3 regions of the Butyrivibrio sp. ob235 genome follow, and region 3 is predicted to be linked to each of the others. Evidence: predicted binding sites of a transcription regulator. Region 3 holds the regulator's gene; each other region holds the start of a gene.
What was found. The regulator Rex, encoded in region 3, represses fermentation and respiration genes when NADH is low (regulators of the CRP and FNR family bind a similar motif). The targets are predictions, from matches to a motif close to ATTGTTAANTANTTAACAAT.
Positions count from the first base shown of each region.

Region 1 (10,478 bases), on a different contig from region 3:
AGTTACATCCGAAACTTAATCGTATTAAGGAGGAAATTCAAATGAAGAAAATTGTTTCTTTCGCTTTAGCAGCAGTTATGGTTTGCGCTATGTCTATTTCCGTATGCGCAGCTCCCATGGCTCCCGGCAGATTACTTCCCGGTGAGTATACTAACAACGCAGTTCTTAGCGGACTCTGGCTTGAGACCAATGATTTCGTTCCCGTATCTTCAGGTGTAGGCGACTGCACTATCGAAGGTCAGGAGAAATCCGGCATGACAGCAGATTTATTCCATGTATTTCCTAATTATACAGGAACAGCTCAGTCTGTAGCTGCAGCACATGGTTCAACAATTGTTTGCGCTTTCGGCGTTAAGCTTCCGCCCCTTCTTTCCGGTGGCAGAGTAGTATTACATGTTAAAGATGGTTTTGATATGCCTTCAGATATCGTTGCTGTATCAATGCATGGTGAGAAGTTCAATACTATCGCTGTTGAGAAAGTTAACGACAGACAGATCGCACTCAACCTTAAAGCTTCCGATAACCAGATCTATATCTTCCAGGGTGGCAACCTCGCAGCCGGAACAGAAGAGACATACAAGGATTGCCTTGGATGGAAATAAGCTATATTAGGTAACTTAAGACTAATGAGAGCCTAATTATCGGATGTGTAACTATGAAAGAATCGTAAGAAAGGCTGTCGTACCGCTTTTGGTACGACAGCCTTTTTGGTATCATTCCTCCATGGAATCTATATATCCCCTATCCCACAGCATAATCTTCAATTTCTTTGCAAGTTCCACAGCAGGTGCCGTGAAATATTGATTCGTCATTACAACTCCCACCATACAGTCGTAATAATCACGGCCTGCGTAAACTTCCTGAACCGCCTTTACTCCGATGGGTTTATCATAGCACTTGCACTGCACGGCATAGCTGATGCCGTCTTTTTCCGCAAGTATATCTGCTCCGAAATCTCCGCTACCCTTCGTAACTTCAACATCAATAAATCCGTGTGCTTTTAACAGGTCCGCACAGTAATACTCAAAGTCATGTCCCTCAAGTTCATCCATCGGAAGAGGGCGATGCCTGCGTATTCGGATTATCAGCAGAAGGACGAGCAGGATTAGTAAGATTACGGCTATTAAAATCGATATAAGTATTATGTTATTATTTATGCTCAAAATGCCTCTCATCCGCCCTTCGGGCACCTTCCCCCAGTGGGGGAAGACATTTTATTCTTCCATCCATTAGAATAATCTATTTAATCCTCCAGGAGCGCCTTGTAGATCTCGCGCTTCCCGACTCCTCTGTCGGCAGCAACCTGCTTCATTGCATCCTTGTGGCTCATGCCTCCATTTTCATAGTAAGCCATGTGATCCTGAAGGCTCATCTTCGACCATTCCTGCCTCTGCTGCCTGTCCAGCTCATCCAGACTTATCCCTTCTATTACAAGAACATATTCCCCGCGGGGCTCATTTTCCTCATAATAAGTAACCGCACCTTCTATCGTGGTTGGCATTATTTCCTCGAAACGTTTCGTTAGCTCCCTGCATACTGTGAGCTTCCTATTACCAAGTGCATCTCTTAAATCATTAAGTGTTCCCCTTAAATGATGGGGTGCTTCATACATAATGATTGTTCTGTGCTCATCCCGAAGCTGCTCGAGAATTCGTCTTCGCTCCTTTTTGTCATCAAGTCCCGGCAAAAATCCTTCGAATACAAATCTTCTGGTGTTAAGGCCAGACAAGGTAAGCGCTGTAATGCAAGCCGCCGGTCCGGGAAGCGAGGTCACTGTAATTCCTGCCTCGTGGCACATGCGCACAAGAACTTCTCCAGGATCCGAAATTGCAGGCGTTCCCGCATCCGTTATGAGAGCAATATCCTTGCCCTCCTGCATCAGACGTATCAGATATTCTGCCTTTTCGACCTTATTATATTCGTGATAGCTCGTCATTTCCGTATGAATATCGAAATGATTGAGCAGTTTTATGCTGTTTCTGGTATCCTCTGCCGCAATAATGTCGACACTGCGAAGTGTCTCAAGTACCCTCTCCGTAATGTCTCCAAGATTCCCTATGGGTGTTGCACAGAGGTATAACATGCCGGTTTTAGAATCCATAATTTTCAACCATCTCTCTACCGTACTTCCCCGGTTCATCGTATATGATAAGCGGCGGATCCACCGAAAGCCTTGGCTTTCCGTCCCTTGCACCTTCTATAAGTACCATACTCGGTTCCTTATCGATATAAGGGTGGACCATCCGTATACGCTTTGGCTCAATCCTGTTTTCCTGCATACAGGCAAGTATCTCCGCAAGCCTGAACGGTCTGTGAACCATAAAAAACTTTCCGCCGGGATGAAGCATTATCTTGGCCGCCCTCATGACGTCCTTCAGGTCACAAAGTACTTCATGCCGGGCTATAGCTTTGGGACTATCAGGATTTGTCAGCCCATGTCCCTTTATCATATAGGGCGGATTTGTTGTTACAACGTCAAAAGAGGCAGGTTCAAATATTTTCTCCGCCTCTTTTATATCTCCGCAAACTATTCGGACACGGTCCTGCAGCTTGTTATAGCAAACGCTCCTTCTTGCCATGTCCGCACTATCCTCTTGTATTTCGAGACCTATCAGCTCCTCTGCATCAGTTTTCGCTGACATCAAAAGTGGAATAATGCCGGTTCCCGTACCAAGGTCAAGAACCCGGTCACCTTTTGTGGCCGTAGCAAATCCCGATAGCAGTACCGCATCCATCCCGAAGCAGAACCTCTCCGGATCCTGGATGATCATTAGCTCATTTCGCTGAAGATCATCAAGTCTCTCTCCGGGTTTTAGGAAAAACTCGTTAGTTTTGCTGTTTTCCATCCGCTCCCTCGCTGCGATTCTGGTTTCTGTTATCTTTTCCGGAATCTCTGTTGCCCTGATTCTTATTGTTTCGGTCTCTATTATTCTGGTTTCTGTTGTCCTGATTCTTACTGCGGTTGTTCTGACCTTTTTTATTGAAATTCTTTTTTCTGTTCTTCTTATCGAAATTTCTCTGGTCTTTATTCGTATTCTGATCTTTATTAGAATTCTGATCTTTGCCAGGATTCTGCTCTTTACTCTGATTTCTGTCAGGTGTGCTTTCCTTATCCTTCACACTATCAGCAGAACCTGCTGCCGAAGCTTCAGAATTATCAGCATTTGCGCGATTTACTTCCTTGTCTGCATCAGCTTCCTTTTTCTGATTTTTCTCCTGAGGAGCATTCTGCTTTCTGTCCTGATAATTATTCTGCTTCTTTGCCTGGGAAGGAGCCTGATTCTTATCCTGCTGCTCCAAAGCCTTTGCAGCCTCTTCGTCTGCATCCTTCTCCTTTGGCTGATTCTGCTTATGCTTCTGCTTCTTTCTCACAAGAGTAAGGTCGTCTACATTGCACTCGTGAACTTCCTTCTCATCATCCACGTCAACAAGAATCTTCACTGTCTGTCTGAGGATATTTACACTTGCAACTTCACCCTCAAGTTCATCGCTTGTCTTAACGATATCACCAACTCCGGGCATCTTGCGGTTGAGTTCCTCGTATACATCCTCTTCGTTTTTCAGGCAGCACATAAGTCTTCCGCAAACACCGGAAATCTTTGTCGGATTAAGTGAAAGATTCTGCTCCTTAGCCATTTTTATGGAAACAGGGATAAAATCCGCAAGATAGGAATGGCAGCAAAGCGGTCTGCCGCAGATTCCGTATCCTCCGATTATCTTAGTCTCATCTCTTACACCGATCTGCCTGAGCTCTATTCTGGTCTTAAACTCTGATGCGAGATCCTTTACCAGATCTCTGAAATCGATTCTGCCATCCGCAGTAAAATAAAACAGCACCTTGTTATTATCAAAGGTGTACTCAGCATCTATAAGCTTCATCTCAAGACCATGCTTAATTATCTTTTCCTTGCAGATCCTGAAAGCTTCCTTCTCCCTTGTTCTGTTGCTCTTTTCCTGTTCGTCGTCCTTCTCATTCGCCATGCGAAGTACGGCCTTGAGGGGCTTTGTAACCTCGCTGTCATCAACATCCTTGGGATCGGAAAGTACTGTTCCGTACTCAACTCCCCTCGCTGTCTCAACAATTACATGGTCGCCCTTTTTTATTTCAAAATTACCCGGATCAAAATAATAGATCTTGCCGGCCGTTCTGAATCTTACGCCGATAACCCTGGTCATATATTATAAATTCTCCTTTATATCAAGCATCAGCATCTCAAGGGTCATAAGACTGTTTACATTGGAATGAATCCTGTTTCTGGCCCTGTCAATTGCCTTTAATATATTATCAATTTCCTTATAGGAACATTTTTCCGTAACACTACTAATATACGACAGTTTATCCGCGAAAATCAAGTGATCCGCGCTCCCCTCTGCCTTATACACCAGGATATCTCTGACGTAGAACATAAGCACATCAAGAAAATCGTTTGTTAAAAGTGCATCCGGTTTTTTCTCGCTGCTGCCCTCCGGTGTCAGCAGCAGTTGAAGCCTTGCAATTACATCGCTTATCTGCGCTTTAGGAAGCCTTGCCGTCAGATCTATCGCATCATTTTTCAGCTTTTCAAAACTCTCATCTTCCGCAAGCTGGATTGCCTTTCCCACATTTCCCTGCGCAAAGGACACGGCAAGGTGAGCCTTGTAATCCACAACCTTCCTCTTTTCCATGAGGTATTTTTGTATCAGATCATCTCTCACCGGCTTTATCGGAAATACTATACATCTGCTCAAAATAGTCGGAAGAAACGCATCGATATTGGATGTCAAAATGATGATAGTCGCATAAGCAGGCGGCTCCTCCAGCGTCTTTAGAAGGGCATTCTGGGCCTGCTGCGTCATGAGCTCCCCATCGGGAATAAGATATATTTTGTGATCTGAGTAGGGTTTTATATATACGTCATCGCAAACCTGATCTCTGATCTCATCAACGCCTATTGAAGTTGGCTTTTCATGAGCCACAATTCTGATATCAGGATGTGATCCGCTCTCCGCCTGCTTGCAGTAGTGACACTCCCCGCAATTTTCAATATATCCACCTATTTCTTGCTTGTTTTCACACAGAATCGTTTTTGCAAAGGTCCTTGCTATCATTTTCTTTCCGCTTCCAACATCGCCGGAAATTATGTAGGCGTGGGATATTTTGCCGGTCCTGATAGCATTTTGCATATGCTCTTTTATCTGATCCTGCTCTATTATGTCTGAAAAACGCGCCATCTGCGCTCGTTCCTCCTAAGTATATGTTTATGTAAAAATGTCCAGTAGAAGTCCCTGAATCTGGCCTATCTTGGCAAGTATGCTTATATTGTCCTTCTCATCCTTAACGAGCTCCTGAGCCAGTTCATCGAGATTTTCATCCACAAGTCTGATTATTCCGTATACTCTGTGGCGTCCTCGTCTGTCCAGGAAGTTTTCACGTGAAAAGGCGTGGGACCTTGTGACTACTTCATTCAAAAAATCCTTGATAAGGAAGCGGTATCTTTGCATGTCCCTGATATCGTTTTTCTTGGCAATCTGTTTTCCCTGCTGCACGATATCCTGCATCATCAGATTAAGGCGCTCTGCGAGTGCCGAGTCCTCGATCTTACTTGTAAGTGTGAACTTAAAATCCCCGCTCACCTCCTGCTGAGGCTGTGTCTGTTGGACCTGTGAAGTTGGTTGAACATTGTCAATCCTTATATCCATAATATGTCCTCATCACTTTTCAGATAAGATAAAGCTCTCAATCTCATCAAGGCAGGCTTCCAGTTCTCCGTCATTGTCGAAGGTTCTGTCTATCCCCGCACCCTTAAGCCTCTCATCCGAATAATCCGCTTTATCCGCAAGGAATCTTCTGCACATCTCATCGTATTTGGGCTCTTCCTGCTTTAGCTCTCTCTTCATGGCTCTCTGCATTATCATGCCGTCACTAACATTTATCATCAGCGGCACGACATTCTGCTCACCAAAGTACTCCCTGATTGAGACATACATATCTACTGTCCCAATCATGAGGTAATTTCCCTCACTTAGATCTATCTGTCCGTCATCCACCGTGAAATAGTGCCAGGGTCCGTACATTGTGTTGTAAGTACGTTCCTCTATTATTTTACGGTCTTCTTTGTATTTTTCATAACGCTCTATGCTGCAAAAATAATACTGAACTCCGTCCATTTCCTTTTCGCGCATTGGCCTTGTAGTGTAAATAATAACCTTTTTAAGATCGAGCTTTCCTCGCTCCAAAAGCTTTTTATATATTGTATCTTTTCCACACGAGCTCCTGCCCATGATCAAATAAATCTTGCCCATTTTATATCTTTTCCCAATTTTATTTTTTCAGAAAAAATGTTACATCGGCGCCACAACCTTTACGGTCCTTTCTCCCTTTGCTGAGATCTTCACACCCTGAACATTTCTTCCATCATTAATATATTCTCCGATTTTCCGAACGAGCTCTTTATCAATGGCTTCTCCCGGTATCACCAGGGGTATTCCAGGAGGATATAGATTGATGAAGTCTCCCGCAATCCTTCCGGCCGCCCTTGTTAAATCAATTTCCTCCATAGCTGCATCCCAAGCCTTATAGAAAGGGATTACTGTTTTCGGAAGTTCTGTCGACCCGCTACTCTGTTCAATATTTTCCTTTTTGTCTTTTTTGTTCCGAGCACTCCCTAAACAATTACTTTTTTCATTCTCTATCCTGGTGTCCAGTTCTTTTACCGCTTCTATAAGCCTTGAAATTCCATCTTCGGTATCATATCCCGTTATTATAGCCAGTGCATAAGTATCACCGGCCATCTCCGGCTGCAATTTATATTCTAATCGAAGTATATCATATATCCGTTGTCCCGTAATAGCGCCGTCAGCAGAGCATATGAGTACCTTCCCTGGATCCTGTCGTTTTGAAAAATGAGGAATCCTTATCCATGTGAGATCTGCTGTTTCCGCCTCAATCCATTTTCTGAAATATATCAGCCTTTCAAATACTTCCTTACCATTGTCATTAATGTCCTTTATACAGGAATCTATCGATGCCATCAGCACATATGAAGGACTGCTCGTCTGATATATTCTTAAAAACCTTCTAAGTTTTTCACGGTCTACTCTGTCACCCTTCACATGAATAAGTGCTGTCTGAGTCATTGCCGCCAATGTCTTGTGAAGGCTATGTATCACTATATCCGCGCCTTCGGTCACGGAGCTTTCTGGCAGCTTTTTATAAAGTCCGAAATGCGCCCCATGAGCTTCATCAACCACCAGGATTGCCCCATTTTTATGTGTAATCTGTGCTATTTTCTTTACATCAGACACCATGCCTTCATAGGTTGGCGAAGTTATAAAAACAGCCTTTATTCCAGGGTTTTTATCAAAAGCATCTTCGATATCCTTTGGGTTAACCAGACCTTCCGGATCCGGTAGGATATATGTGACATCCAGTTCACGAAGGTAGACTGCATGATAAAAGGATTTATGGGCATTCCTTCCTGCTATGATTTTCTCACCCCTGCCTGCAACCGCAGAAATCGCCGCCAATACTCCGCTTGAACTTCCGTTTACAAGAAAATGCGTTTCATCTGCTCCGTATAGAGCGTTAGCACGCTCCTCCGCCCTTAGAATAATTCCGTCTGCATCATGGAGATTGTCGTAGTCATCAATCTCGGTAATATCAATATCCATATATCTTGCCATCTCGCCTGCGCCCGGGTTTCTTTTATGTCCCGGCATGTGAAATGGGTACAAATCACTGTTTTTTAAATTTTCAAGGCAGTCTCTTAGACTCTCTTCTTTTTTCATATACACTTCCATCTTCTGTTTAGAAATTCAATGTCTTTGAGAGGTATTTCTCTTACAAATATGATACTTTATCTGTTTTATGTATTCAAACCCGCCTTTTTCTTAGATAATTTCTGAACGTTTTGTTAAATTTATAGCAATTTTATATTATTTTTACCTAAATGTATTGTATAATAAGTTTTGGAGCGTTTATCTGTTCTTTACAAACAGATATCACAATAGAAAAAGAAAAGGAGTTAAAGAAATGGCAGAAATCAATTTAACACAGTATGGCATTACAGGCACAACTGAGATCGTGCACAACCCTTCTTACGAAACACTTTACGAAGAAGAGAAGAAGGCCGGTCTTGAGGGATTCGAAGTAGGTCAGGATACTGAACTCGGTGCTGTTAATGTTATGACAGGTATCTACACAGGACGTTCTCCTAAAGATAAGTACATCGTTATGGATTCCAACTCAAAGGATACCGTTTGGTGGACATCTGACGAGTATAAGAACGACAACCATCCCATGAGCGAAGAAGTATGGGCTACAGTTAAGGATATCGCTAAGAAAGAGCTTTGCGACAAGAGACTTTTCGTTGTTGATGCATTCTGCGGTGCTAACAAGGATTCCCGTATGGCAGTTCGTTTCATCGTTGAGGTTGCTTGGCAGGCTCACTTCATTAAGAATATGTTCATCGTTCCTACAGATGAAGAGCTTGCTTCTTTCGAGCCTGATTTCGTTGTTTACAACGCATCAAAAGCTAAGGTTGACAACTACAAAGAACTCGGCCTTAACTCCGAGACTTGCGTAGCATTCAATATCACAAGCCGTGAGCAGGTTATCATCAACACATGGTACGGCGGAGAAATGAAGAAGGGTATGTTCTCAATGATGAACTACTACCTTCCTCTTAAGGGCATGGCTTCCATGCACTGCTCAGCTAATACTGATATGGAAGGTAAGAACACTGCTATCTTCTTCGGTCTTTCAGGAACAGGTAAGACAACTCTTTCAACAGATCCTAAGAGACTTCTTATCGGTGATGATGAGCACGGCTGGGACGACAACGGAGTATTCAACTTCGAGGGCGGCTGCTATGCTAAGGTTATCGGTCTTGATAAGGACGCTGAGCCCGACATCTACAACGCAATCAAGAGAGATGCTCTTCTTGAGAACGTAACAGTTGATGCAAATGGTAAGATCGACTTTGATGATAAGAGCGTTACAGAGAACACTCGTGTATCTTATCCTATCAGCCACATCAGCAACATCGCTTCAAAAGTTAACAAGATTTCTGCTGGTCCTGATGCTCAGAACGTTATCTTCCTTTCAGCTGATGCATTTGGAGTACTTCCTCCAGTATCAATCCTTACACCTGAGCAGACTCAGTACTACTTCCTGTCAGGCTTCACAGCTAAGCTTGCTGGTACAGAGCGTGGCATCACAGAGCCCACTCCTACATTCTCAGCTTGCTTCGGTCAGGCATTCCTTGAGCTTCATCCTACAAAGTATGGTGAAGAGCTCGTTAAAAAGATGCAGAAGTCTGGTGCTAAGGCTTACCTTGTTAACACAGGTTGGAACGGCACAGGCAAGCGTATCTCCATTAAGGATACTCGTGGAATCATCGATGCAATCCTTAACGGCGATGTAAACAAGGCTGAGACAAAGAAGATCCCGATCTTTGATTTCGAAGTTCCTACATCACTTCCGGGTGTTGATCCTGCAATTCTTGATCCTCGTGATACATATGCAGATGCTTCTGAATGGGAAGCAAAGGCAAAGGATCTTGCAGAGAGATTCACAAAGAACTTCAAGAAGTATGAAGGCAATGATGCAGGTAAAGCTCTTGTAGCAGCTGGTCCTAAGCTTTGATCTTAATCTCAAAATAAAATAATTAAAGCGTCGGCTTGAATGCCGACGCTTTTTATTTGCTTATTATTGTAAATAATATAATCATTAAAGTTATGAATATGATTTATAGTCTCTCTATATCCTGAGCCGGTAAATCAATGTATCTGGCTCTTATCTTTGCCTTATGAAGTCCAAAGGTCTCCATAGCTGAACAATACTTATCAGCCATCGTAACAATCCAAGCTTCCCTACACATAGGCGGTATTACCGTTAATGGCCACATATGCTTCTTTATGATGTCCTTTTCACGTTCAGATAATACGAAGTCCCTACTTGCGTTTTTAAGGGCCGTAGAGGGGTGAAAAAAGCCATGAAGCTTAGGATGTACGTTACCCTTATCTTTGCCGTCCTTATGCCAGTCATAAAGGAAATAATCGTGTAACAGAGCTCCCCTTACCAGGTCTCTCTCATTGCACTTCGCATGAATGAATCTATTGATTCTAATTGCCCTCTCAGCAACACTTAGACTGTGATCGTAAACAGACATGTCTCCATGCTGGATAAAATGCTTGGTCTTGTGGAACTTATGAGATTCAAGAATATCATTACCGTGTTTTGCTAAAACCTCTCTGACATGCTTGCGCCTCTCCTCGATAAACCTGTGCTTCTCTTCTCTTGTCATATATGATAAATCCTAACTCTTAATACCTAAAATCAAAGATGCTCATCCCAGCTTCAGCAAATAAAAGCTACGGCCTCTTGCCTTACTATATTGCTTAAAACAAGAATATACATCTGTACTTCTCACGGATTGTATTATACGGCATAACCGGGAAAAATAAAACTGAAAAAAGAATAAAATTAATAAAAAAGA
Region 1 covers NZ_FOBE01000013.1:952-11,429, reverse strand. Annotated here, with positions in the region: gene BMW61_RS10695 (hypothetical protein) at 42-602, shown strand; gene BMW61_RS10690 (restriction endonuclease) at 714-1,163, opposite strand; gene rsmI (16S rRNA (cytidine(1402)-2'-O)-methyltransferase) at 1,244-2,101, opposite strand; gene BMW61_RS10680 (tRNA1(Val) (adenine(37)-N6)-methyltransferase) at 2,091-2,846, opposite strand; partial or broken gene BMW61_RS22725 (PSP1 domain-containing protein) at 3,286-4,176, opposite strand; gene BMW61_RS10670 (DNA polymerase III subunit) at 4,180-5,211, opposite strand; gene BMW61_RS10665 (YaaR family protein) at 5,239-5,679, opposite strand; gene BMW61_RS10660 (nucleoside/nucleotide kinase family protein) at 5,692-6,282, opposite strand; gene BMW61_RS10655 (aminotransferase class I/II-fold pyridoxal phosphate-dependent enzyme) at 6,322-7,767, opposite strand; gene pckA (phosphoenolpyruvate carboxykinase (ATP)) at 8,012-9,625, shown strand; gene BMW61_RS10645 (HD domain-containing protein) at 9,729-10,286, opposite strand.
Region 1: pckA (phosphoenolpyruvate carboxykinase (ATP)) is a predicted target of Rex. The motif match lies at 7,889-7,908, and genes of this name have one in related genera.

Region 2 (10,478 bases), on a different contig from region 3:
TTTTTGTCGGATTCCTCGGAACTCTCGGAGATACTCCTTGGAAGCGGAGCCTATGTTGTGGGTTTGCAGCATGAGGAGAATCCCGGTGAAGGTTTTCCGGGCTTAAAATATGTGTTTACGGATATTGATGAAGTCGGCTTTGATTCCTATGAGAAGGCCTATCAGAGATATGCGCGTATTCCGTGGACAATACTCGAAACGAAGAGATGCATAATCAGGGAGACCACAGTTGAGGATGTGGACGCCTTTTATGAGATATATGCCGATCCGGAGATGACAAGATATATGGAGGGACTTTTCAAAAATCCCGAGGACGAAAAGAAATATCAGGCGGATTATATAGAAAAGGTATACGGCCTATTGGGATTCGGAACCTGGACTGTTGTCAGAAAGGAAGACGGCAAAATAATAGGCAGAGCGGGTTTCAGTGTCAGGAACGGCTTTGACGACGTGGAGCTGGGCTTCCTTATTGGTACGGATTATCAGAGGCAGGGCTATGCTTATGAAGTGTGCGAGGCAATCCTGAAATACGGAAGGGAAGTTCTTTTGTTTGAAAGGATAATTGCTTTTGTGAAGGCTGAAAATCTGGTTTCCATACATCTTTGCGAAAAGCTCGGCTTTGAGAAAAAAGAAGAGGTTGATATAGAAGAGAACATATATGGGGAGGAGTACCATGATGGGGTAAAAGTGGCTCCGTCAAGGGCTCAGTTTGGTAAATATATAAGAATGGTGCTTGCTATTTGAATTTTTTTCAGTTACCATACATTTGAAGAAAAGGGATAAAAAATTACGTAGTACCCAGGATGTGTAGGAGGTATGGATGAGTTCTATGGATTTGTTTTCGTTAATTGCAGGGCTGCTCGGAGGACTGGCTCTGTTTATGTATGGTATGAATGTAATGAGCGGTGGGCTCACCAAGGCGGCCGGCGGTAAACTTGAGGCGGCCCTCAGTAAGGTGACAAGCCATCCTGTCATTGCATATCTGTTTGGTGTGGGAGTCACTGCACTGGTTCAGTCTTCATCAGCTTCAACGGTTATGGTTGTCGGTCTCGTTAACTCCGGAATCATGACACTTAAGGAAGCGGTTAATGTTATACTCGGTGCGAATCTTGGTACAACATTTACGGCATGGCTGCTCAGCTTGAATGCCATAAGCAGTGATAACTTTCTTATCAATCTGTTAAAACCCACATCGTTTACACCGTTTTTGGCTATTATCGGTATCGTTCTTTATATGTTTTCCAAGAGCGATAAGAAGAACAACATAGGTCTTGTTCTCATCGGCTTTTCTGTGCTGATGTTCGGAATGAGCATGATGTCCGATGCTGTTTCTCCGCTTAAAAATAATGCGGGATTCCAGAGTGTACTCATGACTTTCAGCAATCCTTTCATCGGATTTTTGGTCGGTGTATTTTTTACTATGGTAATTCAAAGCTCCGCCGGGACCATCGGTATCATGCAGGCTCTCGCCGCGTCGGTGCATATTCCGTACAGCGTGGCTCTTCCCGTTGTAGTAGGTGCGGAAGTGGGAACCTGTATCACAGCTATTCTGTCATCACTGGGAGCTAACAAGAACGGTAAGAGAACGGCTCTTATGCATTTGTATTTCAACATCATAAAAGCCGGTTCCTTCATGATTATTTTCTATATTATTCATTCGTTTGTTCACTTTGCGTTTATGGATCGCACAGCGGGCATGGTTGGAATAGCTTCTATTCATACGCTGATCAACCTGGTAGCTACTCCGCTTATGCTTCCGTTCGCAGGACTTCTCGTGAAGATGGCATATGCCTCTATTCCGATAGATGACAAGGAGAGAGAGGAGCAGGAGGAGATGCAGGGAATCACCAAGTTGGATCCCCGATTCCTTACGAATCCGCCCTTTGCATTGGAGCAGAGTAAGCAGGTTGCCATGGATATGGCAGAATTTGCGAGAGAGGGTCTGGAAAAAGCTATACCGCTTCTTGAGAACTACAACCCTGAGGTTGCGGATGAGGTCAGACGACTTGAGGAAAAGGTTGACCGCTATGAGGATCAGCTTGGTACATATCTTATGCAGATAAATAACCACCATCTGGCCGAGATGGATTCAAGGCTTCTGTCCATTATTCTTCACTGCATAACGGATTTTGAGAGAATAAGCGATCATACTTTAAATATTGCGCAGATAGCCCGCAATATGAATGAAAAGAAGGAACATTTTTCATCAAAGGCCAGCGAGGAGATCAGGATATTCTCCAATGCTGTAAGGGAGATTGTTGACCTGTCCTTTACATCTTTCCAGAATCAGGATCTCAAGCTTGCACAGTCGGTTGAGCCTCTTGAGGAGGTAATTGACGGACTGAATATGGAAGTTAAGAGGAGACATGTAAGACGTCTTCGCAAAGGAAAGTGTACTATAGATATGGGCTTTAGTTTGTCCGAGCTGGGTACGGACTATGAGCGTATTGCGGATCACTGCAGTAATATTGCCGTATGTCTCCTTGAAGTCAGCGAGGGAATGTTTGATACGCATGAGTATATCGAACACCTCAAGGAAGAGAAGAATCAGGAATTTGAGAAAGCCGTTGATCTATATGAGAGAAAGTACAGACTTCCCGCTATGAAGAAGGGCTTCGAGGATGAGGATGAAATAGATCCTTCGTTCGCTGAAAACCATGCAGTACTTGTGGATATCATGAAGTCTGAGGACGAAGAGATCATAGATGAGGCTCTTGCGGCAGCAGGCGTCAAGAAGAAGGATAAGCTGTCCGAAAAGGTTAAGGATAAGCTGTCCGGCAAGCCCAAGGACAAAGAGAAGTCAAAGGACAAAGAATCCGGAAAAGATAAGAGTAAATCCAAGGATAAAAAAGATAAGAAAGAAAAATCGAAGAAGTCGAAAGAAGAGAAGTCAAAAGAAGAAAAAGTTAATGAAGACGATGTAAAAGAAGAAAAGGAATAAAAGGAATAAAAATGAGTACAAGAATTATTGAATTAAAAAGAAGCGTGTTTGAAAGTAATGATGAGAGAGCCGATCTCCTTAGAAAAGAGCTTAAGGATAAAGGGATTTTCCTTTTGAACCTTATGTCTTCACCGGGATCGGGAAAGACCACAACTCTCAAGGCAACAATCAATGCACTTAAGGACAAGTATAAAATCGGTGTTATGGAAGCTGATATCGATTCCGATGTTGATACCAAGAAGATTGCAGAGACCGGAGTAAAAGCAATTCAGCTCCACACAGGCGGTATGTGCCATCTTGATGCTGATATGACAAGACAGGGCCTTGATGCCCTTGTAGAGGGAGATGTTGATCTGGCTATCTTAGAGAATGTAGGAAATCTTGTATGTCCTGCAGAGTTTGATACAGGAGCTTCCAAGAATGCGATGATCCTTTCTGTTCCGGAAGGTCACGACAAGCCCCTCAAGTATCCTCTTATGTTCAGCATCTGCGACGTTGTTCTTATTAACAAGATCGATGTTGCTCCTTACTTTGATTTTGATCTTGAGAAATGTAAGGAATACATTCACATGAGAAATCCTAAGGCTGAGATTATTCCTATCTGCGCCAAGACAGGTGAGGGAGTGGATAAGTTTGCAGAGTGGCTCAGCGCTCAAGTTGAAGACTGGAAGAAGTAATGACACAAGGACGAATTCATTCAATAGAAACCTTCGGTTCAGTTGATGGACCGGGGGTTCGTTTTATCATATTTTTAAAAGGCTGCAATCTTAGATGTAAGTATTGCCATAATGCGGACACCTGGAATCCGGAATCCAATGATCTGAGGACGGCAACTGAAATCCTGGATAAAGCTGAGCGCTATAAAGGTTACTGGGGAGATGAGGGCGGAATCACAGTCAGTGGAGGTGAGCCGCTTTTACAGCTGGATTTTCTTCTGGAGCTTTTCAAAGAGGCAAAGGCAAGAGGAATAAATACCTGCATTGATACTGCTGCGCAGCCGTTTACCAAAGAGGAACCATTTTTTTCGAAGTTCAAGGAGCTCTTGGAGTATACCGATCTTCTCCTGGTGGATATCAAGCACATAGATAATGAAGAGCATATAAAACTCACGGGAAAACCAAATGAGAATATTCTTGAATGCCTAAGATATCTCTCGGAAACAGGTAAGCCTGTCTGGATAAGACATGTGCTTGTTCCGGGAATCACGGATAATGACGATTATCTGAAAAGAACGAGAGAATTCCTTGATACGCTTACAAATGTTAAGAGAGTAGATGTTCTTCCGTACCATTCTCTTGGACAGTATAAATGGGAAGAACTGGGAATCCCTTATCAGCTTGAAGGCGTGGAAGCGCCAAGCCCCGATCGTGTCGAGAACGCGGTTAGAATTCTAAGAGAATGATCTACGCCTTCCCCTTGGGGGCGCACGACGTCCGGGGGACGTCGGCTTTGCGCGGACCGGAGCGGAGCGGAGACAGGTGGCGCGAAGCGCCGGATGAGGGGATAAAAATACACAATAGAAATACAATATATGTTAAAAAATTGCCAAAGTTGACAAAAGTTATCAACTTTGGCTTTTTTTCGCGGTTTTAGGTTGAAATATATAACGGTATGTGTAAAAATACCAATCGGGTGTCAAAGTTTAAATATACATATTGTGGTTTATGATTTATAATACACAATATATAGTGGTTTTGATTTTGGCATGCAATTCTTTCCTATTATGTTGCTTTTGCAACTTGCAATAGATTTCGAGGGTGGTATCGGTTTTCAAGAAAGAGAGGAGCAGATATTATGAGAGAACAGTGGAGAGGATTTAAAGGCAATAAGTGGACTGACGAAGTTAACTTAAGAGACTTTATCCAGAATAACTATACAATGTATGAGGGAGACGAGAGCTTCCTTGCTGACGCTACAGAGGCTACAGATAAGCTCTGGGGCAGACTTCAGGAATTGCAGAAAGAGGAGCGTGCTAATGGCGGCGTTCTCGAGTGCGAGACAGAGGTTGTATCAGGTCTTACAGCATATGGCCCCGGCTATATCGACGAGTCCATGAAGGATCTTGAGACTGTTGTAGGTCTTCAGACTGACAAGCCTCTTAAGAGAGCATTCATGCCTTACGGCGGTATCAAAATGGCTGAGCAGGCTGCTGATACCTATGGCTTCAAGGTAAATGAGAAATTCCACAAGATTTTTACTGAGTATCACAAGACACACAATCAGGCAGTTTTTGATGCATATACACCTGAGATGATGGCAGCTCGTCACAGCCACATCGTTACAGGACTTCCGGATACATACGGCCGCGGACGTATCGTCGGTGACTACAGAAGAGTGGCACTTTACGGTATCGACTTCCTTATCGAGCAGAAGAAGGAAGACTTCTCACTTTGCGGATGCGGCGTTATGACTGATGATGTTATCCGTCAGAGAGAAGAGATCGCAGAGCAAATGAGAGCTCTTCGCGGAATGAAGGAGATGGCAGCTGTTTACGGATTCGATATTTCACAGCCTGCTAACAATGCAAGAGAAGCAGTTCAGTGGCTATACTTCGGATACCTTGCAGCTATCAAGACACAGAACGGTGCTGCAATGTCAGTTGGACGTGTTTCTACATTCCTTGATATTTATATTGAGAGAGACCTTAAGGAGGGTACACTTACTGAGTCTGAGGCTCAGGAGCTTATCGACCATCTTGTTATGAAGTGCCGTATGGTTAAGTTTGCTCGTATCCCCAGCTACAACCAGCTCTTCTCAGGAGATCCGGTTTGGGCAACACTTGAGGTTGGCGGACTGGGAATGGACGGTCGTCACATGGTTACAAAGAACGACTACAGATTCCTTCACACACTTGAGAACATGGGACCTTCACCTGAGCCCAACCTTACAGTTCTCTATTCAAGCAGACTTCCCAAGAACTTCAAGAAGTATGCTGCTAAGATTTCAGTTACAACATCTTCTATCCAGTACGAGAACGATGATGTTATGCGCCCTGTATGGGGTGATGATTACAGCATTTGCTGCTGTGTATCAGCTACTCAGACAGGTAAGGAGATGCAGTTCTTCGGAGCAAGAGCTAACCTTGCTAAGTGTCTTCTTTACGCTATCAACGGCGGTAAGGATGAGAAGTTCCTTGACAAGCAGGGTAACCACATGCAGGTAGGTCCTGAATATGCACCTATCACATCTGAGTACCTTGATTATGATGAGGTTATGAAGAAGTACGATAAGATGATGGATTGGCTTGCAAGCCTCTATGTAAATATCCTCAATCTTATCCAGTATATGCATGATAAGTACTATTATGAAGCAGCTGAGATGGCTCTTATCGATACAGATGTACGTCGTACATTCGCTACAGGTATCGCAGGCTTCTCACACGTAGTTGACTCACTTTGCGCTATCAAGTATGCAAAGGTTAAGACTGTAAGAGATGAGTCAGGTCTTGTTGTAGATTACAAGATCGAGGGAGATTTCCCGAAGTACGGTAACGACGATGAGAGAGCAGACGAGATCGCTGTATGGCTCCTCAAGACTTTCCTCAAGAAGGTTAAGAAGAACCACACATACAGAAACTCAGAGCCTACAACATCTATCCTTACAATTACTTCAAACGTTGTTTACGGTAAGGCTACAGGTGCTCTTCCGGATGGAAGACCTGCATTTGCTCCTTTTGCACCCGGTGCTAACCCGGCTTACGGCGCAGAGCAGAGCGGACTCCTTGCTTCACTTAACTCAGTAGCAAAGCTTCCTTACGAGTATGCGCTTGATGGTATCTCAAATACACAGACCATCAATCCCGGTGCACTTGGTCACGACGACGATGAGCGTGCGGACAGACTTGTAAACGTAATGGACGGTTACTTCGATCAGGGAGCACACCACCTCAACGTTAACGTATTTGGTGTTGAGAAGCTCAAGGACGCTATGGAGCATCCTGAAAAGCCTGAGTATGCTAACTTCACAATCCGTGTATCAGGTTACGCAGTTAAGTTCATCGACCTCACTCGTGAGCAGCAGATGGACGTAATTAACAGAACTTGCCACGAATCCATGTAATAATCGAATGAGTACGGCGCCCCGGACATATATGTGTTTTTAAACCTCATTGCAAAGAACGCAAGAATCGGTTTAAATCCACATATATGTCCGGGGCGCCTGTTTATCTAGAAATAATATTGCCTTCCCCTTTTTGGGGGAAGGTGGCGCGTAGCGCCGGATGAGGGGTAAAGAAAGATGCGATTTTATGTTTTTTTATATAAGGCATATCAATTTTTGATGAAAATGTGATAAACTAAAGGTTGTTCTAAAAGTTTCTTAAAGACAAATCCCGCAAATTCGGGAAATCTCCAAAGGAAAGGTGGTGGTTTTATGAAGAAGATTAAACATGTAAGTAGCGATAATCCTCTGCCTCGAAGTACAAACTTAATAAAAACCACACCGAAAGGAGATTCCCATGGAAGAAAATACAATCATTGACGTAATCCGTGAACTCCTTGAGAGCAAGCAGTATACCAAGCTTCGTCAGACTTTTGCTGAGATGAATACTGCGGATATCGCTGCTATCATGGACGACATGGAAAATGAAGACTCATTAAAAATGTTCCGCATCCTGCCAAAGGACATGGCTGCGGACGTATTTGCCAACCTCGAAATTGAGGATCAGCAGTACATTATTCAATCTCTGTCCGATAAGGAAGCCGGCAACATCATCGATAACCTGATGGCCGATGATGCGACAGACCTTTTGGAAGAGATGCCTGCAAGTATTGTAAAGAAGATTCTTGCGAACGCAAGACCTGATACAAGAGCGGATATAAACCATCTGCTCAGATACCCTGAGGATTCCGCGGGCTCCATAATGACAGTGGAGTATGTTGACCTCAAGGAATACATGACGGTTGAACAGGCTATTGCCAGAATTAAGAAAATCGGTCTTGATTCAGAGACAGTAAATACCTGTTACGTTGTTACAAATCAGAGGATACTGGTCGGTACCGTAGCCCTTCGCTATCTGCTCATTAAGGACGGCGATGAAAAAATCGGTGACATCATGAATACCCATGTCATTAGTATTAACACTATGACTGACCAGGAAGAAGCTGCCAACATGTTCAAGAAGTACGACTTCACAGTGATGCCCGTGGTTGATAACGAGAACAGAATGATCGGTATCATCACCATCGATGACGTTGTCGACATCATTGAAGAAGAGGCTACCGAGGATATCGAGAAGATGGCAGCTATCATCCCTTCCGATAAGCCATATTCGCGTATCGGTATTTTGGATGTATATAAAAACAGAATGCCATGGCTTCTGTTTTTGATGATAAGTGCAACCTTCACGGGAGCTATAATTACAAAGTTCTCGGATGCGTTATCCGCTTATGTGGTACTTACAGCATATATCCCTATGCTGATGGATACGGGCGGTAACGCCGGTTCGCAGGCGAGCGTATCAATTATTCGTAGCTTGTCGCTTGGAGAGATAGAATTTGCGGACCTCTTCAAGGTTTGGTGGAAGGAAGCAAGAGTTGCGGTACTTTGCGGCGTTACGCTTTCAGTTGCAAACTTTGTTAAGCTACTTGTCATAGACAGACTTGCAATCCCTGTAGCTGCAGTTGTCTGCCTGACACTTGTTATTGTAGTAATTATTGCAAAGAGTATAGGTTGTCTTCTTCCTATGTGTGCAGACAAGCTTGGCTTCGACCCCGCAGTAATGGCGTCACCTATGATCACAACAATTGTGGATGCGATCTCACTTCTTGCATACTTCACAATTGCAACCCAATTACTGCATTTAGCTGTATAGACAAAGATATAATTGATGGATTTAAAAAAGAGGCTGTCACAGGTGTGGCAGCCTCTTTTAAACCCTCATCCGTCAGCTTCGCTGACACCTTCCCCAGAGGGGGAAGGCAATATTTTTCTCGCATTCTCCTTGGGGAGCAATAATTTCCTCGCCTTCCCCTTGGGGGGAAGGTGGCGCGAAGCGCCGGATGAGGGGAAGACATTAGAATACCTTAATTTCTTTCCCTTCAAATTCTGCGAAGGGACCCGGAATCGCAGCAGGGTCTCTGTGTGCTCCGAAGTAATCCTTGTCGAAGGTGATTGGGCTTCCGTCCGGATTCTCAAAGTACTGTTCAGGCTCAAAAGCTTTTCCGAGTGCTTCGGTAGTAAGAATATTGCAGGAGAAATCTCCGAGCTTTCCGAAGAGGTCTGACTTAATATACCAGCTGCCCTTTTTCTCCACTACTGAAACGGACACTTTGGACTTTTTATCTACCAGCTTATTCTTTTCCTTCTTGTAAACATTGGCGCCACCGAAGTATGCGTTGCCGTCAATCCAAACAGGAAGATGGCCAAAGTGCGCTTCTGCAAGTCCGCCCATGTCGGGGTGTTTCTCAAAATCAAACTGATCCATCCAGTCCTCATAGGTGGGGAAGATATCAAAAGGTGCTGTTCCAACTGCCTCGTAGTCGGCATCCGCAGCGGTCTTCTTTTTATCATGAATCTTGTACTGCTGCAGGAAGATGTTGTTGTAAATTCTGTCATCGCCGTGGAGAATCGTCATGAAGCCGGCAACCTCGGTGCGGTGACGGATGTGGTAAGGTGTGTAGCGAGGCTCTCTCTGCCCTGAAACAATACTGTCCACACCTGAGTTAATAAGTGAAAAGCCGCCAAGTATCAGATTGTGGATTACAGCAATACCTTCACTCGGAATTGTTATGGCAACTGGTGAGAGGAGGATATTGTTATCAATAAGAGTAGGACCGTGACCCACCTCAATAAACACATCTGTGTTGAACATGGCACCGGGAGCCTGCTCAAGACCTTCCGGACGGCAGTTGTCATGCATGAGGTTCTGGGTTACTCTGGCACCCTGAGCCTGCCAGTCAAGCCAAACACCCATAATACAATTGTGGATATGGTTTCGCCTTATAGTCACATCGATGGCAGCATGGAGCTTTATTCCTGCGGTTTCCGCACCACCAAGCTGCTGTGAATTGCATACGTGGTGGATGTGGCAATCCTCGATGATGGAGAATACTCCACCCATACGACCGACGATACCGGTCTGTTCGCAGTGGTGAATGTGGCAGCGTCTTATGATATGGTGACCGATTTTTTCCTTGAGCCATCCGTGGAACTGACCGCGGCAAACGGCGTCGCGCTCCATCTGAGTGGGACTCTTTACATGATTCTTGGTGAAGTACATGTCGTTTTCGGGATCGAGATATTTTCCGAGAGAGATACCGCAGCATCTGCTTCCCCAGATCTCGCAATCCTCGATTATCCAGCCCTTACTCCAGTGAGGGCCTATCATACCATCCTGGTAAGCTGCAGGCGGAGCCCAGGTGGTAGCTGCTTTGTTGATATTAAATCCGCTGACGGTTATATAATCCACATGATTTTTGTCAGGCATGAAGCAGTTTCTTCTTACAACGATTTCAGTCTTTTCCTTATTGGGATCAAGCTTATGAAAATTGGCATAGATAACTGTATCATCGCCATCCTGCTCTGTGTACCAGAGAAA
Region 2 covers NZ_FOBE01000004.1:77,772-88,249, forward strand. Annotated here, with positions in the region: gene BMW61_RS05345 (GNAT family N-acetyltransferase) at 1-744, shown strand, start outside; gene BMW61_RS05350 (Na/Pi cotransporter family protein) at 821-2,941, shown strand; gene hypB (hydrogenase nickel incorporation protein HypB) at 2,953-3,618, shown strand; gene pflA (pyruvate formate-lyase-activating protein) at 3,618-4,343, shown strand; gene pflB (formate C-acetyltransferase) at 4,736-7,000, shown strand; gene mgtE (magnesium transporter) at 7,398-8,753, shown strand; gene BMW61_RS05375 (right-handed parallel beta-helix repeat-containing protein) at 8,955-10,478, opposite strand, start outside.
Region 2: pflB (formate C-acetyltransferase) is a predicted target of Rex. The motif match lies at 4,472-4,491, and genes of this name have one in related genera.

Region 3 (10,478 bases):
TTTGCCGGATGCACAACCCTTGATTCAGCAAATAAAAAATATAAATCTCTTGTAAAGCTCTATCACCCGGATAATATGGATGGTGATACTTCCGCTTTGCAAGAGATAAACCATCAATACAGCGAGGCAAAAAAAAGGCTGGGGTAACCCCTCATCCGTCAGCTTCGCTTACACCTGTCTTCGCTCCGCTTCGGTCCGCGCTGAACCGACGGTCTACGTTCCACTCCGGTCGTTGCTAAGCACTCGTCCCCCGGACGAGTAGCAACCCCGGACGTCGAGCGCCCCCAAGGGAAAGGCTTTTTTTATTAAATCTCAAAATCCTTTAATATTTTTCCATCTTTGACATAAAGTCTTGGAACGCGGTGATTTAAATCGCAGGTAAATTCATAGTTAAATCTTCCGCTGATCTCACCAAGCTCCTCGACAGTTATTCTAGCGGGTTCTCCTTCTCCGAAAGAGCTTTCGGCAGTGCCTATAAGGATAACCTCATCTCCCTCTTTTGCATTGGGAATACCGGATATATCCACCATAAACTGATCCATGCATACTCTTCCGAGAATTCTGGCTTTTTCACCATGAATAAGAACATATCCCTTGCCGCCTGAAAGGCTTCTGGGATAACCATCACCATAACCTACCGGAATGGTCGCAATTCTCATTCTCCTATCGGACACAAATGTTCCGCCATAGCTCACGGGAGTGTTCTCCGGGATATCCTTTATGTATGATATATGGCTGTATAACGACATTACGGGCTTAATGTCTATCTTATTTCTGCTCACCTCTTCCGAAGGCCACATGCCGTACATGGTTACACCACACCTGACCATATCCATATGAGCTTCGGGCATATCGATTATGCTTGCACTATTTGAGCAATGCACTATCGGTATCTTGTATCCGTTATATTCTTCAACTTTTGAAACAAAATCACCGAACTCCTTAAGTCTTGTGTGGGCATCGGTAAGATCAGCCTCATCAGCTCTTGCAAAATGGGTAAAAATACCCTCAACCTCTATTCCGTCTGTAGCAAGAGCAGTTTTTACAAAGTTCTCGCCATCAGCATCAGGGCGAATTCCAATCCTGCTCATTCCACAGTCCACTGCAATATGCACATGAAAAACCTCTTTTCCGCCCTGAGCTCGTCTCTTTTTTACACGCTCTGACAAATGATTCAACATGTCATATCTGAAAACCGCAGGCCTTATATTCTCTCTGAGCATTCTCTCGTATGCATAAGGGAAAGTGTAGCCTAAAACAAGAATAGGCTTACTTACGCCTGCTTCTCTTAATTCAAAGGCTTCCTCTGCAGTTGCTGTTGCGAATCCCCATATATAAACATCATTTTGGAGCATCCTTGCGATCGGAACCGCACCAAATCCATAGCCGTCTGTCTTAACTACAGCCAGCATTTTTGTATTTCTCGGAAGCGAATTATACATACAATCCACATTGTGGGATATCGCATCCAAGTCTACCTTTGCATATACTCTTGAATATTCATCAAGCATTTCTCATATTGCCTCTGATTTCATAATATTTGTTTTTTAACTCAAAGCTTAACAGCTCATATTCCCGGAAAAAATATCTCGAAGACTTCCTGAGATATCTCTTGCCGTCATACCCTGCCTTCCGTGCTTTACTGCCGCCATATCTCCTGCTACACCATGCAGATAAGCACCGGCCACAGCAGCTTCAAAGACATCACTGTATCCTGAAAGAACGAGCGCACCCAAAAGACCTGCAAGAACATCACCACTTCCTGCAGTCGCCATTCCATCATTTCCGCTTATATTAATAAAATTTCTTTCTCCGTCGGAAATAACACTTCGTGCGTCCTTACATATAATACTCGCATGAAATTCTTTTGCAAGTCTTGCCGTCTCATCCATGATACAAGTCCTGCAATCATGTATATCCTTACCGCTAAGTCTTGAAAACTCAGCCAGATGAGGCGTCATAATAATATCTGCATTGTATGCGCAAACAAGATCTCTTATATCTTTTTCGGATGATATGATATTAAGTGCATCCGCATCAAGAATAAGAGGGAGCACAGCATTTTGAAGAATAATCTTCATGATTTCTTTTGCAGAATTATTGATTCCTATTCCCGGTCCGCATATTATAGCATCCGCCCATCCGATTGCTGAAATAAGAGCTTCTTTGCTTTTGCTATATTCAATAGTATCAGAAAGATTGAATCCCTCTTCGGTATAAGTATCCGTCATGGCTTCAGGCAGAAGTGTCTGAATAGCCGAGAGATTTGCCTCATCTGTATAAACCTTTATCATGCCGGCACCGCTTCGAATGCAGCTCTCAGCAGCCATTATGCATGCACCGCTTATTTTTTTACTTCCGGCAACCACAAGAACTTTCCCAAACGAACCTTTATTACCCGCAGGATTTCTTGGCGGCAGCAGCTTAACCGGGATTTCCTTTTTATCAGGGATGTCAACATACTTAAATTTGGGATAATCCTTCAAAAAGCCATCCTCAGTGATACCCACATTCACTATATGTATCTCACCTGCATGAGCAGCTCCAGGATAAAAAACAAGCCCCATTTTCAAAAAGCCAAAGGTCACTGTCTCATCTGCCCTTATTGCATAGCCATGTACCTGCCCCGTATCCGAATTAATACCTGTTGGTATGTCAGCTGCTATAACATGTGGGAATTTCCCATCATAATCTTCTCTTGAATAATTGATTTCCCATACCGCGGCTGAATAATCCCCCGTAAGGTCCCTTGAGCAGCCTATTCCCAGCATGGCATCAATTATTACGTCACATTTTTTTATTTGAGAGCCAAGTTTGGACTGATCAAAATCCACGACATTAAGGCCATAGGACAATGCTATTTTCAGCTGTGAGCTACATGCGGAAGTCCTTTTTGTATTTGAAGCCTTATCACTTAGACTGTGATTAACAAGAACAAGCGTGACAGGTATTTTATCCTGAAAAAGAAGTCTGGCCGCTGCAATTCCATCACCGCCGTTATTCCCGCTTCCCGCAAGAATCAGAACCTTACCACCCTCCGGAAGAGCTTTTTTTACATATTTGCATATAGAAAGCGCCGCCCTTTCCATAAGAACATCCTGCGGCACTCCGAACTCGGAGATTGTAGCCGCATCACATCGCTTCATCTCGGCAGCGCTTACAACATAATTTGAATTTTTATCAATTATCGGTAAATTTTTCATCTTCTACTATTATCCCATCGCGTTCAGTCATTCCGGGTCTGATTACAGGGTGTCGTTTTTCAGGATCGTACTTTAGATCAAAGAGATCAATAACTTCAGGTCCGAAAATGTTGTGCATATAGGAATATACATTAAAGTTTTCGAGCTCTTTTTCCTGCATTCGGATAATATTCTTTTTCAGCTGTACCCTTACTTTTGATATCCACTCATCAACAGCATCGATTTCGAGGGTATTATCATGCATTCTTTTATAAAAGATATTCATCGTCTCGATCATGAGCTGATAATCGATCTGATAAATCTCTCTGGGAAGTCCGAGCATATCGTCCTCGCACTCCTCTATCTTATCATTGCACTCCTTGATAAGGCGTGTATGATCATCAATTTCGGCCTCAATCTTCTTCCGCCTCTTTGGATTCTTTCCCGCATCATCTCTTAGGACAACAATCTCACCGAGAAGCTTTTTCTTAAGCCTCTTTATGTCCTTAATTTTTTCCCTTGTCTTTTCCTGTATGTTCACAAGCTTATTAAGCTCAGCCTCAAGCTCCTTTATTTTGGGAGTTTTGGGACTAAGAAGGAAAAGCTGTTGCCATTTTTCATCCTTGGAAAGAATCGGAATATCCTTTCCGACAAGAGCATCAGAATAGTCGTTATTAGCCATACCGGCATCCTCCAAGCGGTTTAAATCACTTGTTATTTCCTGGAGTTGTGATTATTTTCATATCTATCAATGCTATATGAAAGTTTCATAAGCGAATCTGACAGATGAACATTTTCGACCTGAACATTCTCAGGAAGATCAAGATCAACATGTGCGAAATTCCATATAGCCTTTATGCCGCATTTTACAAGTTTATCCGCCATAGGAACAGCCTGATCCTTAGGTATTGCAAGGACCGCAATCTCTATCTTATTTTCTTTTACAAACTGTTCAATCTCTTCGACAGGTCTGATCTCAATATCACGTATTTTCTTACCATGAAGCTTAGGATTTAAATCAAAAGCTCCTTTAAATATAAATCCTCTGTTGAAGAAATTGTTATAACCGGAAAGAGCCTGTCCAAGATGACCTGCCCCAATAATGATAAGTGTATGCTCCCTGTCAAGGCCGAGTATCTTACCTATTTCCTCATATAAGTACTCAACATTATAGCCGTAGCCTTGTTGTCCGAAGCCTCCGAAATTATTAAAATCCTGCCTGATCTGTGAAGCAGTAACCTTCATAATATCGCTGAGTTCCTGAGATGAAACTCTATCTATTCCCTGACTTTTCAGTTCACCTAAGTATCTGAAATAGCGGGGCAATCGGCTGATAACAGCCTGAGATATTTCTTTTCTCGCCATACATCCTCCATGACTGACACCGAAAAAATTATGTTATTTATTACCCTGTAAATTCGGCTAATTTTAATTATACTATCTGTTAAATTTTCGTCAATCTTATAAATTGACTTTACAATAATTTTATTTGTCATTAATACAAATTTGAAAATATGTTTCAACGTAGATAATATCTGATGAAATTAGTTTTCAGAAATATGCATTTTTATTTTTTCTTTAATACCCAGTTTATGAATTGTTTCGAATTGGAAATTATAATAACCATATCTTCCTATGTAGTTTTTTAGAAGTTGGAGATAAAAATATGGGAATGTCAATTGATGGATTAGGTGCTTACAATATGTACCAGGCAAGGCCTATGAATTATACAGTATCCAATCAGGCTCCTGTATCGGATGTGTATGACAAGCATAAGGCTGTTGGTGATATCGCCACTGTTGCTCCTGTCGTTTATCCTAATGCTCAGGAAGTAAAAGTCGGTGAAGTTGCCAGTACCGATGGCAAGGATGAAGCTCTGAAAGTAAGCCAGCAATATAATCAGATTGCTTCAAAATTCGGTAACACAACGGTAGGTTACGGACGTGATATGTCAGGTTATTCCTACAGTCAACCCGGTAGTTCCTTTGATGCTTTTGCATAAGGGTTTTAAATGAGAAAAGTAAAAAAGAAGTTCTTCCAAGTTAGTCCTTGAAAGAGCTTCTTTTTTGATTACTCAGATAAGGTTTCCCATTCATCATAGAGTTCCGAAAGGCGTTCTTCGTTTGATGAAAGTTCATCGGATAGCTTTCGAACCTTAGCAAGATCGGTCGCTACATCAGGATCTGAGAGTTCTTCATTTATTATCTCATTCCTCTCTTCCAACTTAGCTATCTCATCTTCACATTTTTTCAGAGCAGCTTCCTGTTTACGCTTTCTTGCTGCTTCTTCTTTTTGTGCTTTCCAGTCTGCTGCACCTGAACCGGAATCAGCATCGGAAGTACTTCCTTTTGAAGCAAGCTTGCCAAACCCCGAACCTGAAACAGCATCTGCGGAATCCATCTCGATTCCTCTGCCAAAAGAGGAATTATCTCCTTTTTCAGCAATAGCACGAGCTGTCTGTTCCTCACAATGCTCCATATAGTAATCGTAGTTACCAATATAATTAACCAGTGATCCGTGAGTAAGATCAAGTATTCTGGTCGCTGTTTTGTTTATAAAATATCTGTCATGGCTGACATATAAAACAGTTCCTTCATATCCGCAAAGAGCATCCTCAAGAATTTCCTTGCTGGTAATATCTAGGTGGTTCGTAGGCTCATCGAGAATCAGGAAATTAGCTTCTGAAAGCATAAGCTTTGCAAGTGAAACCCTTCCCTTCTCTCCACCGGAAAGATCTCCGATGCGTTTAAACACATCATCACCGGTAAAAAGAAACGCTGCAAGAGTGTTCCTGATCTCAGTATTATTCATTGACGGATATGCATCGGATAATTCTTCAAAAAGAGTCTTTTCATTGTGAAGAACCTGATGTTCCTGATCGTAATAACCGACATGAACCTTTACACCGAGAATGATTTCTCCTTCATCAAGAGTCTCCATGCCATTAATGATTTTAAGCATTGTTGTCTTACCGGTTCCGTTATCGCCGATAATTGCAACACGCTCACCCCTCTTAATATCAAAAGAAATATCCTTAAAGAGCTGCTCATTTCCAAAGGATTTGGCAATACTCTCAACATGCATTACGTCATTACCGCTCACGCAGTTAGGTGTAAGGGTTATACGCATATCATCCCTTACCTCCGTGGGCTTCTCAAGACGTTCTATCTTATCGAGCATCTTCTCTCTGCTCTCGGCACGTTTGATACTCTTTTCACGGTTAAACTGTTTAAGCTTATCTATAACTTCTTCCTGATGCTTAATTTCTGCCTGCTGATTCAGATATGCCTTCAGCTTGGCAGCTCTGATCTGCTCGCGTTTTTTAGCATATGCAGTATAGTTTCCAATATAAACATCAGCATTTGTCTGATCTATTTCGATCACTTTTTGGGCGATACGATCCAGAAAGTATCTGTCATGGGATACAATAAGCACTGCACCCTTATAATTCATAAGATAACCCTCAAGCCACCTTATGGAGTTCATATCGAGATGGTTTGTAGGCTCATCGAGAATTATAAGATCCGGGCTCTGCAAAAGAAGCTTACCCAAAGCCACTCTGGTCTTCTGCCCTCCGGAAAGCGTCGATGTTTTCTTATCGAATTCATCCTCAGAAAATCCGAGACCTTTTGCTACACCAATGACCTCACTCTCCCAGGCATAACCGTTTTTAAGCTGGAATTCGTGGTTCATCTGAGCATAGCGTTCCATGAGCAGATCAAGTTCTTCGCCGCGAAGAATATCCATCTGAGCTTCCGCAGCTCGTATCTCAGTCTCCAGATCAATAACATCCCTTTTCATCTCGCGAAGCTCTTCATAGATGCTGTGCGCACTGTCTATGTTCTGATTCTGAGCAAGATATCCAAAAGTCGTGTCTCTTGAGAACGTAACCGATCCGGTATCGGGAGTAAGCTCACCAATAATCATTCTGATGAGCGTCGTCTTCCCTGCACCGTTTATTCCTACTATCGCAGCCTTCTCGTTATCCTCAATATGAAAAGATACTCCCTTCAAAACATCCTTACCATCGAAGGATTTTGAAAGATCATGACAGTTTAGTACCAAAATTATTTGTTACCTTTCACCTTGTTAATTACTATTTTGGCCGCACGCTTCGCAGCATACGGTCCGACCATTTTGAGCTTATCCTCTGATCTTACCATAGTACTTGCTTCAGGTATATCCCTGCTAAGATGAATTGCATCAAATTCGCATTTTGTTGTGCACAGACCGCAACCGATACATTTGTTTTCATCAACAGTAGTTGCACCGCATCCAAGGCATCTGTTTGCCTCTTTCTTTACCTGCTCCTCTGTGAGGGTAAGGCGAAGATCGTCAAAGGTATCCTTTGCAATTCCGGCTTTTTTGCCAGGAATTTGACGCGGAGCATTGTCAAAGCTCTCAACAAGTATATCATCCTTATCAAGTTCTATAAACTCTCTTCTGTCTCTTGCAAGGTCAAGTCTGTTTCCGGGATGTACAAAACGGTTCATTGAAACGCATGCTTCTCTACCACCTGCGATAGCATCAATTGCAAATCTGGGACCTGTAAATACATCTCCGCCTGCAAAAATATCAGGCTCTGCAGTCTGAAGTGTAAGTGAATCAGCAATAACTCCACCGTTAGGACGAAGTTCAACCTTGGTTCCCTTAAGAAGGTCACCCCATACAATTGACTGTCCAATGGACTGAAGAACGTTCTCACATTTAATAGTGATGGTCTCGTTCTCATCGTACTTAGGATTGAATCTTCCGTCAGGATCCTTTACAGAAGTACATTTTTTGAATACTATGCCTGTAACCTTACCGTTTTCAGTAAGAATTTCCTTAGGCCCCCATCCGTTTAATACTTCAATGCCTTCTTCTTTAGCTTCCTCAACTTCATCCTTTGCGGCAGGCATTTCTTTTTCACTCTCAAGGCAAAGCATTGTCACCTTTGTAGCACCTGCTCTTACTGCAGTTCTTGCAACGTCGATTGCTACGTTACCACCGCCGACAACAACAGTGTCGCCATTTAATCTTACACTGTGATCAAGGTTAACCTTTCTGAGGAAATCAACACCTGTCTGAACTCCCTCAGCGTCCTCACCGGGAACACCTGCAAGTCTTCCGCCCTGGCATCCGATTGCAAGGAAAAATGCCTTATACCCCTGTTTCCTGAGTTCCTCGATAGTAACATCCTTACCTACTTCAACGCCGCACTTGAACTCTACGCCCATCTGCTTCATAACGTCAATCTCGGCCTCGATGATATCTTTTTCAAGACGATAGCTGGGAATACCGTTCATAAGCATTCCACCTGGTCTCTTTTCCTTCTCGAATACTGTTACCGGATAACCGTCTCTTCTGAGGAAATATGCTGCGGAAAGTCCTGCGGGGCCTCCCCCGATAATAGCCATCTTGTAGTCATCTGACCACATTCCGCCGTCGTGCTTCTCGCAAAGCGGAACATATCTTGAATCCTTCTCAAGATCAAGAGAAGCTATGAACTTCTTGATTTCATCGATAGCCAGAGGCTGATCGATAGTACCTCTTGTACAAGCATCCTCACAGCGTCTGTTACATACAGCACCACAGATCATCGGAAGCGGATTATCCTGCTTTATAAGCTTAAGGGCATCCTCATATCTTCCTTCTGCAGCCATCTTGATATATCCCTGAACGGAAAGATGTACGGGGCATGCTGTCTTACAGGGAGCTGTACCTGTTTCATAGCAGTTCACTTTATTGTCATCACGATAATTGTAATTCCACTTTTCAGGTCCCCACTTCTTGGAATTAGGAAGTTCCTGTTTAGGATAAGTAACCTGTGAGCCATCCTTTTTGCAAAGCTTCTGACCAAGCTTAGCTGCACCTGCAGGACATACCTCAACACATTTTCCGCAGGCAACGCACTTATCCTTCTCGACATGTGCGCGGTATGCAGATGCAGAAAGGTTGGGTGTGTTGTAAAGCTGTGATGTACGAAGTGCATTACATACACCGGGAGCACAGTTACAGATAGCAACTATTTTTCCTTCTCCATCGATATTTGTAATCTGGTGAACATATCCGTGGCGCTCTGCACGCTCAAGAATCTCGTAAACTTCTTCCTTGCTTACATAATGGCCAATTCCACGGCTTTCCATATACTCAGCCATATCGCCCATTCCGATACAGTAGTCACCGCGAATCTCACCGCTTCCCTCTCCGCGCATTGTCTGCTGTTTTCTGCAGGAACACTCGGAGATACCGTATTTATCATACATATCAATCCATCTTGAAAGATGCTCAACAGGGACTGATGTATTCTCAATGCTGATAGCTTTCTCAACAGGAATAACGTGCATACCTACACCTGCTCCTCCGGGAGGAACCATCTGAGTAATGCCGCCAAGCGGAAGCTGTGTCATAAGATTAAAGAATGTTGCAAGCTGCGGGAATTCATCCGTAAGCTTATCCTGCATCATCATGAACTCGGCAGAACCGGGTACGAAAATCGGAAGCTCATACTGCTTGTGCTTATCTGCAGTCTTGGCACGATTCATCTCGACAATACCGATCCATACAAGTCGATCTATCATCTTCTGAGCATCTTCGACGCTCATATTGTTCATTGAGGCAAGTTCCTCAATACTGTAAGGCACACGAGTCTTCTTAAAGTTGATAAGGAACTTAACTTGCTCTTTATTAAGAATAAGGTCAAGCATCCAATACTCGGGGTCTCTGTTGTTAAGCTTTCCCAAAAGCTTCTTCGCATAGCGATCGGTAATCATGGATGCAAGCTTTAAAACAAGCTGCTCCTTCTCGGGATCCTCTGCCACATAATTTGGATCCTGCCAATAATCATTCTCATTGATCATCGGGTCACCGATTTTCCAGTCTTTAATACTGTTACCCATAAGAAATAACCTACTTTCTAAAAAATTGCATAATTATAGCGCACGATGCGGCATCACATTTCTCTCCTGTCTCATCAATGCGCAAACTCCTACTACATGTAACATAATATCATATATCCACGATTTAAGATACCCATTTTTCCCATAAAATGAGCCTTTGGAAACTCTTTGTTAAAGAATTTTCAAAGGCTTGAAATCTAGATAGTCCCCGGAAACGAGACTATATTTTATACCGTCAATTTTTCCCAAAAGACTGTCATGAAATCTCTCTTTTCCATGACAATGAGCATAAATCACCTGCTCTGCTCCGTAGGCCTTCGCCATAAAAGTAAATCTGCTTGTTCTTTCATCAATTGAAGTTGGCGGATAGTGCAGGAACATTATAAACTTCTCAAAACCGTCTGCCCTGGCCGCT
Region 3 covers NZ_FOBE01000001.1:106,601-117,078, reverse strand. Annotated here, with positions in the region: gene BMW61_RS00475 (hypothetical protein) at 1-147, shown strand, start outside; gene alr (alanine racemase) at 306-1,511, opposite strand; gene BMW61_RS00465 (NAD(P)H-hydrate dehydratase) at 1,560-3,203, opposite strand; gene BMW61_RS00460 (hypothetical protein) at 3,181-3,864, opposite strand; gene BMW61_RS00455 (redox-sensing transcriptional repressor Rex) at 3,897-4,547, opposite strand; gene BMW61_RS00450 (hypothetical protein) at 4,849-5,184, shown strand; gene BMW61_RS00445 (ABC-F family ATP-binding cassette domain-containing protein) at 5,253-7,247, opposite strand; gene BMW61_RS00440 (FAD-dependent oxidoreductase) at 7,250-10,024, opposite strand; gene BMW61_RS00435 (metallophosphoesterase) at 10,235-10,478, opposite strand, start outside.